Regions from separate parts of the Vibrio fortis genome, predicted to be linked through region 2. Evidence: predicted binding sites of a transcription regulator. Region 2 holds the regulator's gene; each other region holds the start of a gene.
The links. The regulator MetJ, encoded in region 2, represses methionine synthesis genes. The targets are predictions, from matches to a motif close to TTAGACNTNTANANGTCTAA.
Positions count from the first base shown of each region.

Region 1: the regulator MetJ is predicted to act here: its motif matches at 2,098-2,117, upstream of metH (methionine synthase).
Region 3: the regulator MetJ is predicted to act here: its motif matches at 1,459-1,478, upstream of metE (5-methyltetrahydropteroyltriglutamate--homocysteine S-methyltransferase).

Region 1 is NZ_AP025487.1:327,612-332,140, forward strand. Features, by position in the region: gene OCV50_RS01555 (cation:proton antiporter) at 713-1,996, opposite strand; gene metH (methionine synthase) at 2,166-4,529, shown strand, end outside.
Region 2 is NZ_AP025487.1:2,993,995-2,998,523, reverse strand. Features, by position in the region: gene rpmE (50S ribosomal protein L31) at 184-402, shown strand; gene OCV50_RS13325 (malic enzyme-like NAD(P)-binding protein) at 611-1,897, shown strand; gene metJ (met regulon transcriptional regulator MetJ) at 2,061-2,381, opposite strand; gene OCV50_RS13315 (O-succinylhomoserine (thiol)-lyase) at 2,591-3,775, shown strand; gene OCV50_RS13310 (bifunctional aspartate kinase/homoserine dehydrogenase II) at 3,775-4,529, shown strand, end outside.
Region 3 is NZ_AP025487.1:1,212,234-1,216,762, forward strand. Features, by position in the region: gene OCV50_RS05500 (DUF4250 domain-containing protein) at 152-352, shown strand; gene OCV50_RS05505 (LysR substrate-binding domain-containing protein) at 474-1,385, opposite strand; gene metE (5-methyltetrahydropteroyltriglutamate--homocysteine S-methyltransferase) at 1,657-3,972, shown strand; gene OCV50_RS05515 (GspS/AspS pilotin family protein) at 4,075-4,470, opposite strand; gene OCV50_RS05520 (YciI family protein) at 4,472-4,529, opposite strand, start outside.

The DNA.
Region 1 (4,529 bases), 600 kb from region 2:
GATTACTAGGCGTCACCCTGCAACGCCCGCCCGGTCGAATCTTCCACCCCTACTACATTTAAAGGCTCTGACTTACGTCAGAGCCTTTAGCTTTCTGACACTGCAACCATACCATTCACAGAATAGCTGATTCTTCGATTACAAAAATAGCATGTACTGAGCGCAACTGCGCCAACCCAGTCGAACATCTGAGACACTAGCCTAATCTTCCTGCCAATACTAAAGCTAGAACTGTGTTGAAAGAACTAGGTATATCCTTCGCACGCTTGTTCGATCGAGTCTTTGAAGTGTCGGCGCAATCTAGTATTGCCATATTGAAGGCTCTAGTTGAAACACTAACGTATTTGTACTTTCTAAAGCTTGTGTTGGGAGTTAGATATTCTCAACTCTGCTATACACTGAACCCTCGGTAGGTATGCTAGGTGTTGTGTCTACGAAGCAGTGTTGAGATAGCAAGATGACTTGACTCTCCAGTTTTAGAGTTCTGTGGAATGGTGGGCTCTGGTGTTATTGAGGTCAAATACTACTCAATCCTAGATTGGTTCTAACTCGTTGGTACCTGATCTATTGAGATAAGGCTGTCTATCTCAAAAACGTGAGGCTTTCGGTAGGTGCTAAGATGTGTTGATGCGAAGAGTAATGATGGTTAGTAGATGGCTTGGGAGATAGGATAGAGGCTACTTAAGAAGCAGCCTCTGTATAAGGAAGGAGGTTATTCGTTTAGCTCTTTTTCTGCCAGCTTGGCTTTCTCAATCATAGGTGTGATTGTTGAGCCTTGGATTAAGATAGAGAATACAACGACAGAATAGGTCATAACTAGGATGATCTCTTTCACATCGATTAGCTTATCTTCAATTACCCAGATACCCGAAGGAATAGATAGTGCCATCGCGAGAGCCAAGCCGCCACGTAATCCTCCCCACGTAAGGATTTTAACTGACCATGGGTTATAGCTTCTAAAACGTTTAAAGCCAATGTATGACAGGAATACACTCAGGTAACGAGCAACTAGTACTAACGGTACTGAGAAAGCCATTAAGATCCAGTCTTCTTCGTGGAATTCGAAAAGTAGCATCGACATACCGATTAGTAGGAATAGCACGCCATTTAGAAACTCATCGACTAGCTCCCAGAAGTGGTCTAAATGATCTTCACTCTCTTTCGAGAAACCGATAAAGCGAGTCCAGTTACCAATCATGATACCTGATACCACCATAGCTAATGGACCTGATACATGAAGAACCTCTGCAAATGCGTAACCCGCAGTTGGGATGCCAATGGTCAGTAATAGCTCCATTGAGTGGTCGTCAGTGTTACTGATTAAGTAATGGAATAGAAGACCTAATGCAAAGCCATAAACAATCCCGCCAAGTGCTTCTTGGATAAATAGCATCGTTACGCTGCCTACTGTCGGAGCTTCGGTACCAAACGCGATAGTAAATAAAGTGACAAAGATAACCAGACCGAAGCCGTCATTGAAGAGTGATTCACCCTCAATCTGGGTCGAGATACGTTTTGGAGCGTCGAGTTTCTTAACGATCGCCAATACAGCAATTGGGTCAGTTGGAGAGATAAGAGAACCAAACAGTAAGCAGTAGATAAGATCAAACTGAATGCCGATTACTTGGCAGAATCCATATAGCACAAATCCAATGAAGAAAGTCGAGAACAGAGTCGCGCCCAATGCGAGCACTGTGATTTCCCACTTCTGATCTTTTAAGTTGGGCAATTTAATCCCTAGTCCACCTGCGAATAATAAGAAGCCTAGAATCCCTTTGAGTAGAAAATCTTCAAAGTTGATACTCGCTACTGTGTCTGACGCGATTTCAGACAGCTGAAACCAATCGTTTTGACCGGCAATCAAGATAATAAGTGAGAGCATCATCGAGCCAGCAGTAATGGCGATTGTGGTTTGCATCTTTCCTATCTTGCTGTTTACAAACGCTATCAACATAGCTGCTGCAGATAAAAAGCAGAGGGTATAGTAGACCGACATTGGATTTCCGATATGTAACAAAATATGAATATGAATTTTCGTCCTCTATAGCTCAAATAGCAAACGCTTTTTTGTCATAGATAAGTTATCAATTTCCCGTTTTAGACGTCTAGACTCCTTTTTAATGTGTGATAGGATGGAGTGATAACTAAAGGAATGAGGCTGTACTGTGGGAAGTAATGTAAAGCAACAGATCGAAGCTCAATTAAAGCAACGAATTCTATTGATCGATGGTGGTATGGGCACCATGATCCAGAACTACAAACTGGAAGAGCAAGACTATCGAGGAGAGCGCTTTGCTGATTGGCATAGTGATCTCAAGGGCAATAACGACCTTTTGGTGCTTACTCAACCTCAGCTTATTAAGGACATACATTCAGCTTATTTAGACGCTGGCGCAGACATCCTTGAAACCAATACCTTTAACGCAACCACCATTGCAATGGCTGACTATGATATGGAGAGCCTCAGCGAAGAGATTAACTTCGCTGCAGCCAAGCTAGCGCGAGAAGCCGCTGATGAGTGGACAGCGAAGACTCCTGATAAGCCTCGTTATGTGGCTGGTGTTCTTGGTCCAACTAACCGTACTTGTTCTATCTCCCCTGATGTAAATGATCCGGGCTACCGAAATGTCAGTTTTGATGAGTTAGTAGAGGCTTACTCCGAATCAACTCGTGCTCTGATCAAGGGTGGTTCTGATCTGATCCTTATTGAGACCATCTTTGATACTTTGAACGCTAAGGCTTGTGCTTTCGCAGTTGACACCGTATTCGAGGAGTTAGGTATTACTCTGCCTGTTATGATCTCAGGTACCATCACTGACGCATCAGGTCGAACGCTTTCAGGTCAAACTACTGAAGCCTTTTACAACTCACTGCGCCACGTTCGTCCTCTCTCTTTTGGCTTGAACTGTGCGCTCGGACCGGACGAGTTGCGCCCATATGTCGATGAGCTTTCTCGCATTTCAGAAACATTTGTTTCAGTTCACCCTAATGCGGGTCTCCCTAACGCATTTGGTCAATATGACCTCTCTCCTGAAGATATGGCCACTCACGTTAAAGAGTGGGCGGAAAGTGGATTCCTAAACCTTATTGGTGGTTGTTGTGGTACGACTCCCGAGCATATTCGTCAGATGGCTAATGTGGTGGATAAGATTGAGCCGCGTGCATTACCTGAACTAGCGGTCTCTTGTCGCTTATCTGGATTAGAGCCACTTACTATCGAGAAAGACACGTTATTCGTCAACGTTGGTGAGCGTACTAACGTTACTGGTTCTGCTCGATTTAAGCGTCTAATTAAAGAAGAGCTTTATGATGAGGCTCTGGAGGTTGCTCGCCAACAAGTAGAGAACGGTGCGCAAATTATTGATATCAACATGGATGAAGGGATGCTAGACGCTGAGGCGTGTATGGTGCGCTTCTTAAATCTGTGTGCGTCTGAACCTGAGATTTCTAAAGTGCCGATCATGGTTGACTCTTCTAAGTGGGAAGTCATCGAAGCCGGCCTTAAATGTATTCAAGGTAAAGGCATCGTTAACTCAATCTCCTTGAAAGAGGGTAAAGAGAAGTTTGTTGAGCAAGCAAAGCTGATTCGTCGTTATGGTGCCGCAGTTATCGTGATGGCATTTGATGAAGTTGGCCAAGCAGAAACGCGTCAGCGCAAATTAGAAATTTGTACCAACGCCTACAACATTTTGGTCGATGAAGTTGGCTTTCCACCAGAAGATATTATCTTCGACCCGAACATCTTCGCGGTTGCGACAGGTATTGAAGAACATAACAACTACGCGGTTGATTTCATTGAAGCGGTAGCAGACATCAAGCGTGATCTTCCATATGCGATGATTTCTGGTGGTGTATCTAACGTTTCATTCTCTTTCCGTGGTAATAACTACGTTCGCGAAGCGATTCACGCGGTGTTCCTGTATCACTGTTTTAAGAACGGTATGGATATGGGTATCGTTAATGCCGGTCAACTTGAAATCTACGATAACGTACCTGATAAACTGCGTGAAGCTGTAGAAGATGTTGTTCTTAACCGTCGTGATGACTCGACTGAGCGACTACTTGATATTGCGGCAGAATACGCAGGCAAGGGTGTGGGCAAAGAGGAAGATGCTTCTGCTCTCGAGTGGCGTACTTGGGCGGTTGAGAAACGTTTAGAGCATGCACTTGTTAAAGGTATTACTGAATTTATCGTCGAAGATACTGAAGAAGCTCGATTAAATGCCAGTAAACCACTAGAGGTAATTGAAGGTCCTCTTATGGATGGCATGAACGTGGTTGGTGACCTATTTGGTGAAGGTAAGATGTTCCTTCCTCAAGTTGTTAAGTCAGCACGTGTAATGAAGCAGGCTGTTGCTCACCTTGAGCCTTTCATTAATGCCTCCAAACAAGCAGGTTCTTCAAACGGTAAGATTTTGCTCGCGACGGTAAAAGGTGATGTTCACGATATCGGTAAGAACATTGTGGGCGTGGTATTGCAGTGTAATAACTACGAGATTATTGACCTGGGGGTGATGGTTCCTTGTGAA
Region 2 (4,529 bases):
AATAGTGGCGAAAAAATCATCCAAACTGGTTGATCCTGCCTCATAGATTCATTACTATACGGCGCCTTAAAGGTATGGCTTCATCACATTTTTGTGGGACGCGGTGTCTTTAATTTATTTTTTAACAACGTGTGGTGTCCGGCTTAGAATCGGATGGCGACACGGCCTAATTGAGGTTTTCCCATGAAAGTTGGTATCCACCCAGAATACAAAGCTGTTAAAGCTACTTGCTCTTGCGGCAACGAGTTCGAATTCAACTCAACTCTAGACAAAGATTCTATCCACCTAGACGTATGTGACAAATGTCACCCGTTCTACACTGGTAAGCAACGTATCGTTGATACAGGCGGCCGTGTTGATCGCTTCAACAAGCGTTTCGGTGCTCTATCTAGCAAGAAGTAATTCTCGCTTAGTAGACATGAAAAAGGACACTTCGGTGTCCTTTTTTGTTTTCTGGTGTTTAGTAATTTCAACTGGGCACTGGTCTTATTAGTAGTGAATTCTCGTTTTTTAATGAGACAGGGGGCTTTACCACCTAGGAACTTTGAAGTACATCCATTAATATAAAATAGATTCCCCCAAATAATAATATTCTAGGAAACCTACACCCATGTCTGATGACACTCTCCAAGCTCAATCTGAAGAACTATCACCTCAAGAACAATTCCGTCAGCAAGCTCTTGATTATCATGAGTTCCCAATTCCTGGCAAAATTGCCGTTGAACTGACAAAGTCTGCAAATTCTGCAGAAGATCTGGCCCTCGCTTACAGCCCAGGTGTGGCTGAGCCAGTTCGTGAAATCGCACAGAACGTTGATAACGTTTATAAGTACACTGGTAAAGGCAACATGGTTGCAGTTATCTCTAACGGTACAGCGATTCTTGGCCTAGGTAACTTAGGTCCTATTGCTTCTAAACCTGTAATGGAAGGTAAAGCGCTGCTGTTTAAGCGTTTTGCAGGTTTAGATTCTATCGATATTGAAGTAAAACACCGCACAATCGATGAGTTCGTTGATACGGTAGCGAACATTGCTGATACATTCGGTGGTATCAACCTAGAAGACATCAAAGCACCTGACTGTTTTGAGATTGAACGTCGCCTAATCGAGCGTTGTGATGTTCCAGTATTCCACGATGACCAACACGGCACTGCGATCGTAACGGCTGCGGGTATGCTGAACGCGATTGAGCTTCAAGGTAAGAAGCTAGAAGAGTGTAAGATTGTTTGTTTGGGTGCGGGTGCAGCAGCGGTTGCGTGTATGGAACTGTTGATCAAATGTGGCGCACAGCGCGAGAAGATCTACATGCTAGACCGTAAAGGTGTTATCCACACTCGTCGTGATGACCTGAACGAATACAAGCAGCTGTTTGCGAACAACACTGATAAGCGTACTCTAGAAGATGTTATTGATGGCGCAGACCTATTCCTAGGTGTATCTGGTCCTAACCTATTGCCAGCAGAAGCGCTGAAGCTAATGGCTGATAAGCCAATCGTATTCGCATGTTCTAACCCAGATCCAGAGATCAAGCCAGAGCTTGCGCACGAAGTACGTAGCGACCTTATCATGGGTACTGGTCGTAGTGATTACCCGAACCAGGTAAACAACGTTCTTTGCTTCCCATTCATCTTCCGCGGTGCTCTTGATGTGCGTGCAAGCGAAATCAACGACGCAATGAAGTTAGCAGCGGTTGAAGCGATTCGTGAACTTGCGAAAGAAGAAGTACCTGCAGACGTACTAAAAGCAGCAGGTGCTGATTCACTTGAGTTTGGTAAAGGATACATCATTCCTAAGCCGATGGATCCACGTCTATTGCCTCGCGTTGCTAAAGCGGTTGCTCAAGCAGCGGTTGAATCAGGTGTGGCTCGTATCGAGATGCCTGCAAACTATATGGCATAGAGACTGGATGGCGTAATCGTCGTGTAGTTGAGCGAAGAGAATAATAAAAAACCGACTCATTGGAGTCGGTTTTTTTGTGCCTATTGTTCAGGTTAAATGAATCAGGCAATAGATATGGCTCAGCTAAAGCGAATCAAAATTGAAGGTAGTGACTGAGTTATGATTATTCTTCGTCAAATGCTTCGAACTCGATGCCCATCTCTGTCATCAGCTTTTTCACTTCAGCAGGGATGTCGTCTGGGCGATCTTTACGCAGGTCTTCATCTGTTGGTAGAGGCTGGCCAGTATATGCATGCAGAAAGGCTTCACATAGTAGCTCACTGTTTGTTGCATGGCGTAGGTTGTTAATCTGGCGGCGAGTACGCTCGTCAGTTAGAACCTTCAACACTTTTAGAGGGATAGAAACTGTAATTTTCTTTACTTGTTCGCTTTTCTTTCCATGCTCAGCATATGGGCTTATGTATTCACCATTCCAGTCGGCCATTGCGTACCTTCATCACTTTAGTTGTTAGATTAAATTAATAGGGGTGATTTTAGCGGGATTTACCGCCATAAGCAAAGACATATAGACGTCTAGAAGTGTTGACGTCTCATTCTTATGAAAGTAAAGTGAATAACATATATCTAACACAGCCGCAAAACCCCGACAAGCCGCTGTGATTCTCAGACGCCAAAACCTGTAAGGAAACACCTATGAGCAGCCGGAAACCAGCAACCATCGCCGTACGTACTGGTATCGAGTCAGACACTCAACATCATGCCGTTGTTCCACCCATTTATCTGTCGACCAACTACGGTTTTCCCGCTTTTGGTGAAGTTCCTAAGTATGATTACACTCGTTCAGGCAACCCAAACCGAGGCTTGCTAGAGACAGCTCTGTTTGAATTGGAATCAGGCAAGGGAGCAGTGGTGACTAACTGTGGTACGTCAGCACTTAATCTATGGGTCTCGGCGTTTCTTGGTAGTGACGATCTGATCGTGGCGCCACACGACTGCTACGGTGGTACTTACCGTCTTTTCAATACGCGTTCACAAAAGGGTGATTTTAAGGTGCTGTTTGTTGATCAATCGGATCAAGCGGCATTCGATGCTGCGATCGCACTGAAACCAAAGTTGATCTTGTTGGAAACACCATCAAACCCACTCGTTCGCGTAGTTGATATTGCTGAGACTTGTCGCAAGGCAAAAGAGGTGGGTGCGTTGGTGGCGGTGGATAACACCTTTTTGACTCCGGTGTTCCAAAAGCCTCTAGAGCTTGGTGCGGACTTTGTTATCCACTCAACCACCAAATACATCAATGGTCACTCAGATGTGATTGGCGGCGTAGTGATTACGAAAACTGAAGAGCATGCCGAAGAGCTGGCTTGGTGGGGCAACTGTATTGGTGCAACGGGGACACCATTTGATAGCTATATGACACTGCGCGGTATCCGTACCCTGGGTGCACGTATGCGTGTTCATGAAGAGAGCTCTCGTGAAATTCTAACGGCGCTGCAGAAACAGCCTTTGGTCGATACCATTTATCACCCAAGCCTTCCAGAACACCCAGGTCATGAGATTGCTAAGAAGCAGCAATCTGGTTTTGGGTCTATGCTGAGTTTTGAATTTGCAGGCTCTTTTGAGGCGCTTAAGCACTTTGTTGGGGAGTTGGAGCTATTCTCACTGGCTGAATCTCTGGGCGGTGTTGAGAGCTTGATTTGTCACCCTGCGTCAATGACACACCGTGCAATGGGTGAAGAAGCCCTAGCGGAAGCTGGTGTGTCTCATCAACTTCTGAGACTGTCGGTGGGTCTAGAAGATGCAGAAGACCTGATTGCTGATCTTGAGCAAGCCTTCGCAAAAGCGCAGCAGTTCATTGATAACGGGGAGCGTAAGTAATGGCTAACTTTCGCCAATTGCATAAATTTGGTGGTAGCAGTTTGGCAAACCCTGAGTGCTATCAGCGTGTCGTGAATATTCTTAAAGAGTACTCTAGCGAGACTGATTTGGTGGTGGTGTCTGCGGCAGGCAAAACCACTAATCGATTGATCGAATTTTTAGAGGCGCTAGATAAAGATGGGCGCTTGGCTCATGAGTGCCTGCAATCTCTGCGTCAGTTCCAGTTGGAGTTAGTTTCAGAACTCCTAGAGGGCGAGGTTGCAGAGCAGTTAACCGTAACCCTACAGCGAGAGTTTACGGCTTTAGGTGAACTAACCGCGCCATTGACTGAAGCACAAAAAGCAGCAGTGCTAGGCCATGGCGAAGTGTGGTCGTCGCGTTTGCTAGCCGCGCTTTTATGTCAGAGTGATCTTCAAGCTGTGGCGCAAGATGCTCGAGACTTTTTGCGTGCAGAGGCGGGTGCTCAACCTGAGGTGGATCGCGCACGTTCATACGCGTTGATTAAAGAGTCTCTTGCTCAACATTCTCATTGCCGCGTGGTGATTACCGGCTTCATGGCGCAGAACAGTGCCGGTGAGACGGTGTTGTTAGGTCGTAATGGTTCAGATTACTCAGCGACCGTGATTGGCGCATTGGCGGAAGTCGATCGTGTGACGATCTGGAGTGATGTTGCGGGTGTTTACAGTGCCGATCCAAGATTGGTTTCAGATGCTTGTCTACTGCCTTTGCTGCGTCTCGATGAAGCGAGTGAGCT
Region 3 (4,529 bases), 1.5 Mb from region 2:
GCCATCGCTATTTAGACACTATAGCAATTTGGGAATTTCAGAAAGCTGCGAATTGTGCTGTGATTGAGCGAGAAATGTGATCTATTAGTAAGCGGGCTTACCATTGTCGTTCTAAACTTAAATCAGTCGATGTGTTCGTAAGGAGTACGAGATGGATTTAAGCAACGTCAAAAGCCTAGATAGCATTATTCTATTGGGAATCGTCAACGAAAAGTTGCGTCTTGAGTGTGATAGTTTTGAAGAGCTTGTCAGCATGTATGAAATGGATATCGAAAGTGTGGTGGGCAAACTAGATATGCTCGGTTACCAGTACGATCCATTGACCAATCAATTCAAATCCTATGCCCGATAGCTGTTTAGCAGAAGCTTAAAGGATTTAAATATCACAGTTAAAGCCACAGATTAACAGTCTGTGGCTTTGTTGTTTTTGGCACTTCTAAATCTGGTGCATCTTTAAAATAGGGTTGCTACTGCTAGACAACCTTGATTCCATCGAGATGACTTTTACTCTGCTGTCTTGCGGTACTGAAGAAAGCTTGTAAATAGCGCTTATCTTTATCCGAGTTCCTTACAGCTGCAAACAGTCGACGAGATAAACCTTTCCCTAGCGGCTTGCTAGCAATCAAGCCTTGTCTTGAAAACTCACTGATTGCCCAGTTGGGCAGAGCTGCTACGCCCAAACCTGCAGATACCATTTGTACTAACATCAATGTGTTATCAGCTTGCTTCCATTTTTTAGGCTCGATGCCAGCAGGTTGAAGGAAGTGTTTCACTACATCGAGGCGCTGTTTCTGAACAGGATAAGAGAGCATGGTCAGATCGAACAAATCTTCCGGCTGGATTGCTTCTTTTTCTGCAAGAGGCGAGTTAATTGCCGTGATCAGTCGCATCTCGAAGTCAAACAGTGGTTCGTAATGAACTTCCGATCGAGGCTGGATGTCCGAAGTGATCACGAGATCCAGCTCTCCTGCCATCAGTGCCGGTAAAGGCTCAAAGCCAAAGCCAGATGAGAAATCGAGGGTCACGCTTGGCCAAGTGACCTGATACTCCTTGAGAGCAGGCATCAACCATTGAAAACAGGAGTGGCACTCTATCGCCATATGAAGTCGGCCGTTCACATCCTCTTTGAGACTGGCTAATTCGTTCTCTGCTTTGGCCAGTTTAGGCAACACTTCATCCGCCAATCTGAGCAGGATTTCACCCTCTGACGTGAACTTCACTGGGCGAGTTTTACGCAAAAACAGTTGCCCACCCACACGAGCCTCGAGATCCTTTAGTTGGTGCGATAACGCAGACTGCGTCAGGTGTAGTGATGTCGCCGTCGCTGTTAAAGATCCACTATCACGCAATGTGGTCAGTGTTCGCAGGTGTTTGAGCTCTATCATGAGTGATCCTCATAGTTCCTAAGCTGATGTTTAATATTTCTTAATAACTACCCTACGTCGTTTTTGTGGATGTGTAAACATCTGGACGTCTAAATGTTTTCGGTTTTCTCATATGTGAATTCACCAACATGAGGTTTTCTAATAAACAAGTTGAATATTTGGAGATTGTTCACAAAGGCGTTTGGCGAGATAGTTTAGCCATCCAGACGCCTTTGAATGAAATTAATCAGCGTCTGACCGGATTTAAAAATAGTGATTAAGGAATAGGCTCATGACAACAACGACTCATATTTTAGGCTACCCACGTATCGGCGAAAAACGAGAACTCAAATTTGCATTAGAAAAGTATTGGCGTGGGGAAATCGACCAAACTGAACTGAAAGCAGTCGGTAGCGAACTGCGTCAGCGTAACTGGCAAGCACAATCCGACGCTAATCTGAGCTTTGTTACTGCAGGGGACTTTGCTTGGTACGATCACGTTCTTGCCACTACGTTACTACTGGGGCATGTACCAAAACGCCACAACAATGGCTTTCCAGATTTAGATACGCTTTTCCGTGTAGGCCGTGGTCAATCTCAGAGCACTTGCTGCGGCTCGAATCACCACCACGATCAGGACGGAGCGGCAGCGTCAGACATGACCAAATGGTTTAACACCAATTACCACTACATCGTGCCTGAATTCAGCAAAGACGATTCATTTGAGGTGAGTTGGCCGCAACTATTTGATGAAGTGAATCAAGCGATAAAAGAGGGGCACAAAGTAAAACCTGTACTGCTAGGGCCGCTGTCATACCTCTACTTAGGCAAAGAGGTAGAAGAAGGTTTTGACCGTTTGAGCCTATTACCTCGCTTGTTAACCGCGTATCAGGGAATATTAGTGAAATTGGCGAAGCTTGGTGTGGAGTGGGTGCAAGTTGATGAGCCTATCTTATCGCTAGAGCTTGAAAAACCGTGGGCAGATTCATTCAAACTTGCGTATCAAGTCATTCAGGGAGATGTAAAGATCCTCTTAACGACTTACTTTGATTCAGTGAATGAAACACTTAATAAGATCATCGAACTTCCAGTTAACGGCTTACACATTGATTTAGCAGCGGCTCCACAGCAGTTGAATGAGGTTGTCGAAAAGCTCCCTCAAGACTGGGTACTGTCTGCAGGTGTTATCAATGGGCGCAACGTATGGCGAGCGGATTTAGCGACACAACTTGCATTGCTGCAACCTGTAAAAGAGGCGTTAGGAGAAAGGCTGTGGGTCGCGAGCTCTTGTTCACTGTTACACAGTCCTGTGGACTTGGATCTTGAAGAAACACTAACAGAAGAAGTGAAGAGCTGGTTCGCCTTTGCTAAGCAAAAAGTCACGGAAGTAAGCCTGTTGGGAGCTGCGCTAGATGGGGACGATAACGCTATCTTAGCGTGTGAAACTTATAGTCAACCGATTGAGGCTCGCAAACAAGCGACCCATGTGAACAAGCCACATGTTCAAGCACGATTGAAAACGCTGACGAAAGCGATAGGGGAACGAAGCGCGCCTTATGCCGAGCGCGCTGCTCACCAGTCTGAGGTGTTAGGTTTGCCATTACTACCAACAACGACGATTGGGTCGTTCCCTCAAACGGGTGAGATTCGTGTACAACGCAGTGCTTATCGCGCAGGGAAACTTAATGAGAGTGAGTACAAACAAGCATTGAAAGGGCACATTGCCGACGCTGTAAAACGTCAAGAAGCGCTCGATCTTGATGTGCTGGTGCACGGAGAAGCCGAACGTAATGACATGGTTGAATACTTCGCTGAGAACTTAGCGGGTTTTCAAACCACCAAGTTCGGTTGGGTGCAAAGCTACGGTTCTCGCTGCGTAAAACCTGCCATTGTGGTTGCGGATATTGAGCGAGAAAAACCAGTAACCGTTGAGTGGTCGACCTACGCACAGTCACTTACCTCAAAACAGATGAAAGGCATGTTAACAGGGCCGGTAACGATTTTGTGTTGGACGTTCCCACGTGAAGACATCTCTCGCAAAGAGATAGCTAACCAATTAGCTTTCGCGCTGCGTGACGAGGTTTCAGATTTGCAAGATGCAGGCATCAATATTATTCAGATCGATGAACCTGCGATTCGAGAAGGATTACCTTTAAAGAAAGCAGCTCATGCAGAGTACTTAGAATGGGCGGTTGATGCGTTTAAAGTTGCTGCCGCAAGTGCCAAGCCTGAAACGCAAATCCACACCCACATGTGTTACAGCGAGTTTAACGAGATCATTGAATCTGTTGCGGCACTTGATGCAGACGTGATTACGATTGAAACCTCTCGCTCGAATATGGAGTTGCTCAAAGCGTTCGAAGAGTTTAACTATCCAAATGAGATTGGACCGGGTGTGTATGATATTCACTCGCCAAACATTCCATCAGAAGAGTGGATTGTAGGACTTCTTAAGAAAGCAGCAGAAAAGATCTCGGCAGAGCGTCTTTGGGCGAACCCTGACTGCGGCCTTAAAACACGCAATTGGTCAGAAACCGAAGCAGCACTAGCCAACCTTGTCTCGGCAACCAAAACACTGCGTAAAGAGTGGGAAGCTGAGGGAGTGTAAGATAAGTAAAGCTTGAGTAAGGCTTTGTATCTAATGCCTTACTGGCATAAAAAAGCCTCGCACTCGCGAGGCTTTTGCTTTTCATCTTGCTCGAATCTCGAACTAGCTGCCGCTTTCGCAGGTCTGCTTGCTTATGAGCTGCTCAACCATCAATTGACCACGAGTATTACGTATCTTGATGTTGTATGCCAAGCCCATGTCTAAGTTGGCACGTACTTCAGAGTTGGTACAGTAGCTATTAACGCTGGTTTTCAATACTTGATTGAGTGGCTTTGCACCTTGAGCATCTTGGTTGTAGATCATCATGATTTCAATCACGGTGTTCTTTGCCAAGACACGCATGACTTTCAACGGGCCGTATTCGATCGGTAGTCCCGCTGATAGAACACCTGCTCGGTGTTGCGCCATCATCTCTAATTGACGTTGTTGGTCTTGGTCACTTGAACTACAACCCGCAAGAACGAGTGCAGCCAGTGATCCGATAATCCACTTTTTCACTTTAAAATACTTTCTTAAATGGTTTTACAATCACATTAGCATAGACGCCAGCTTCAATA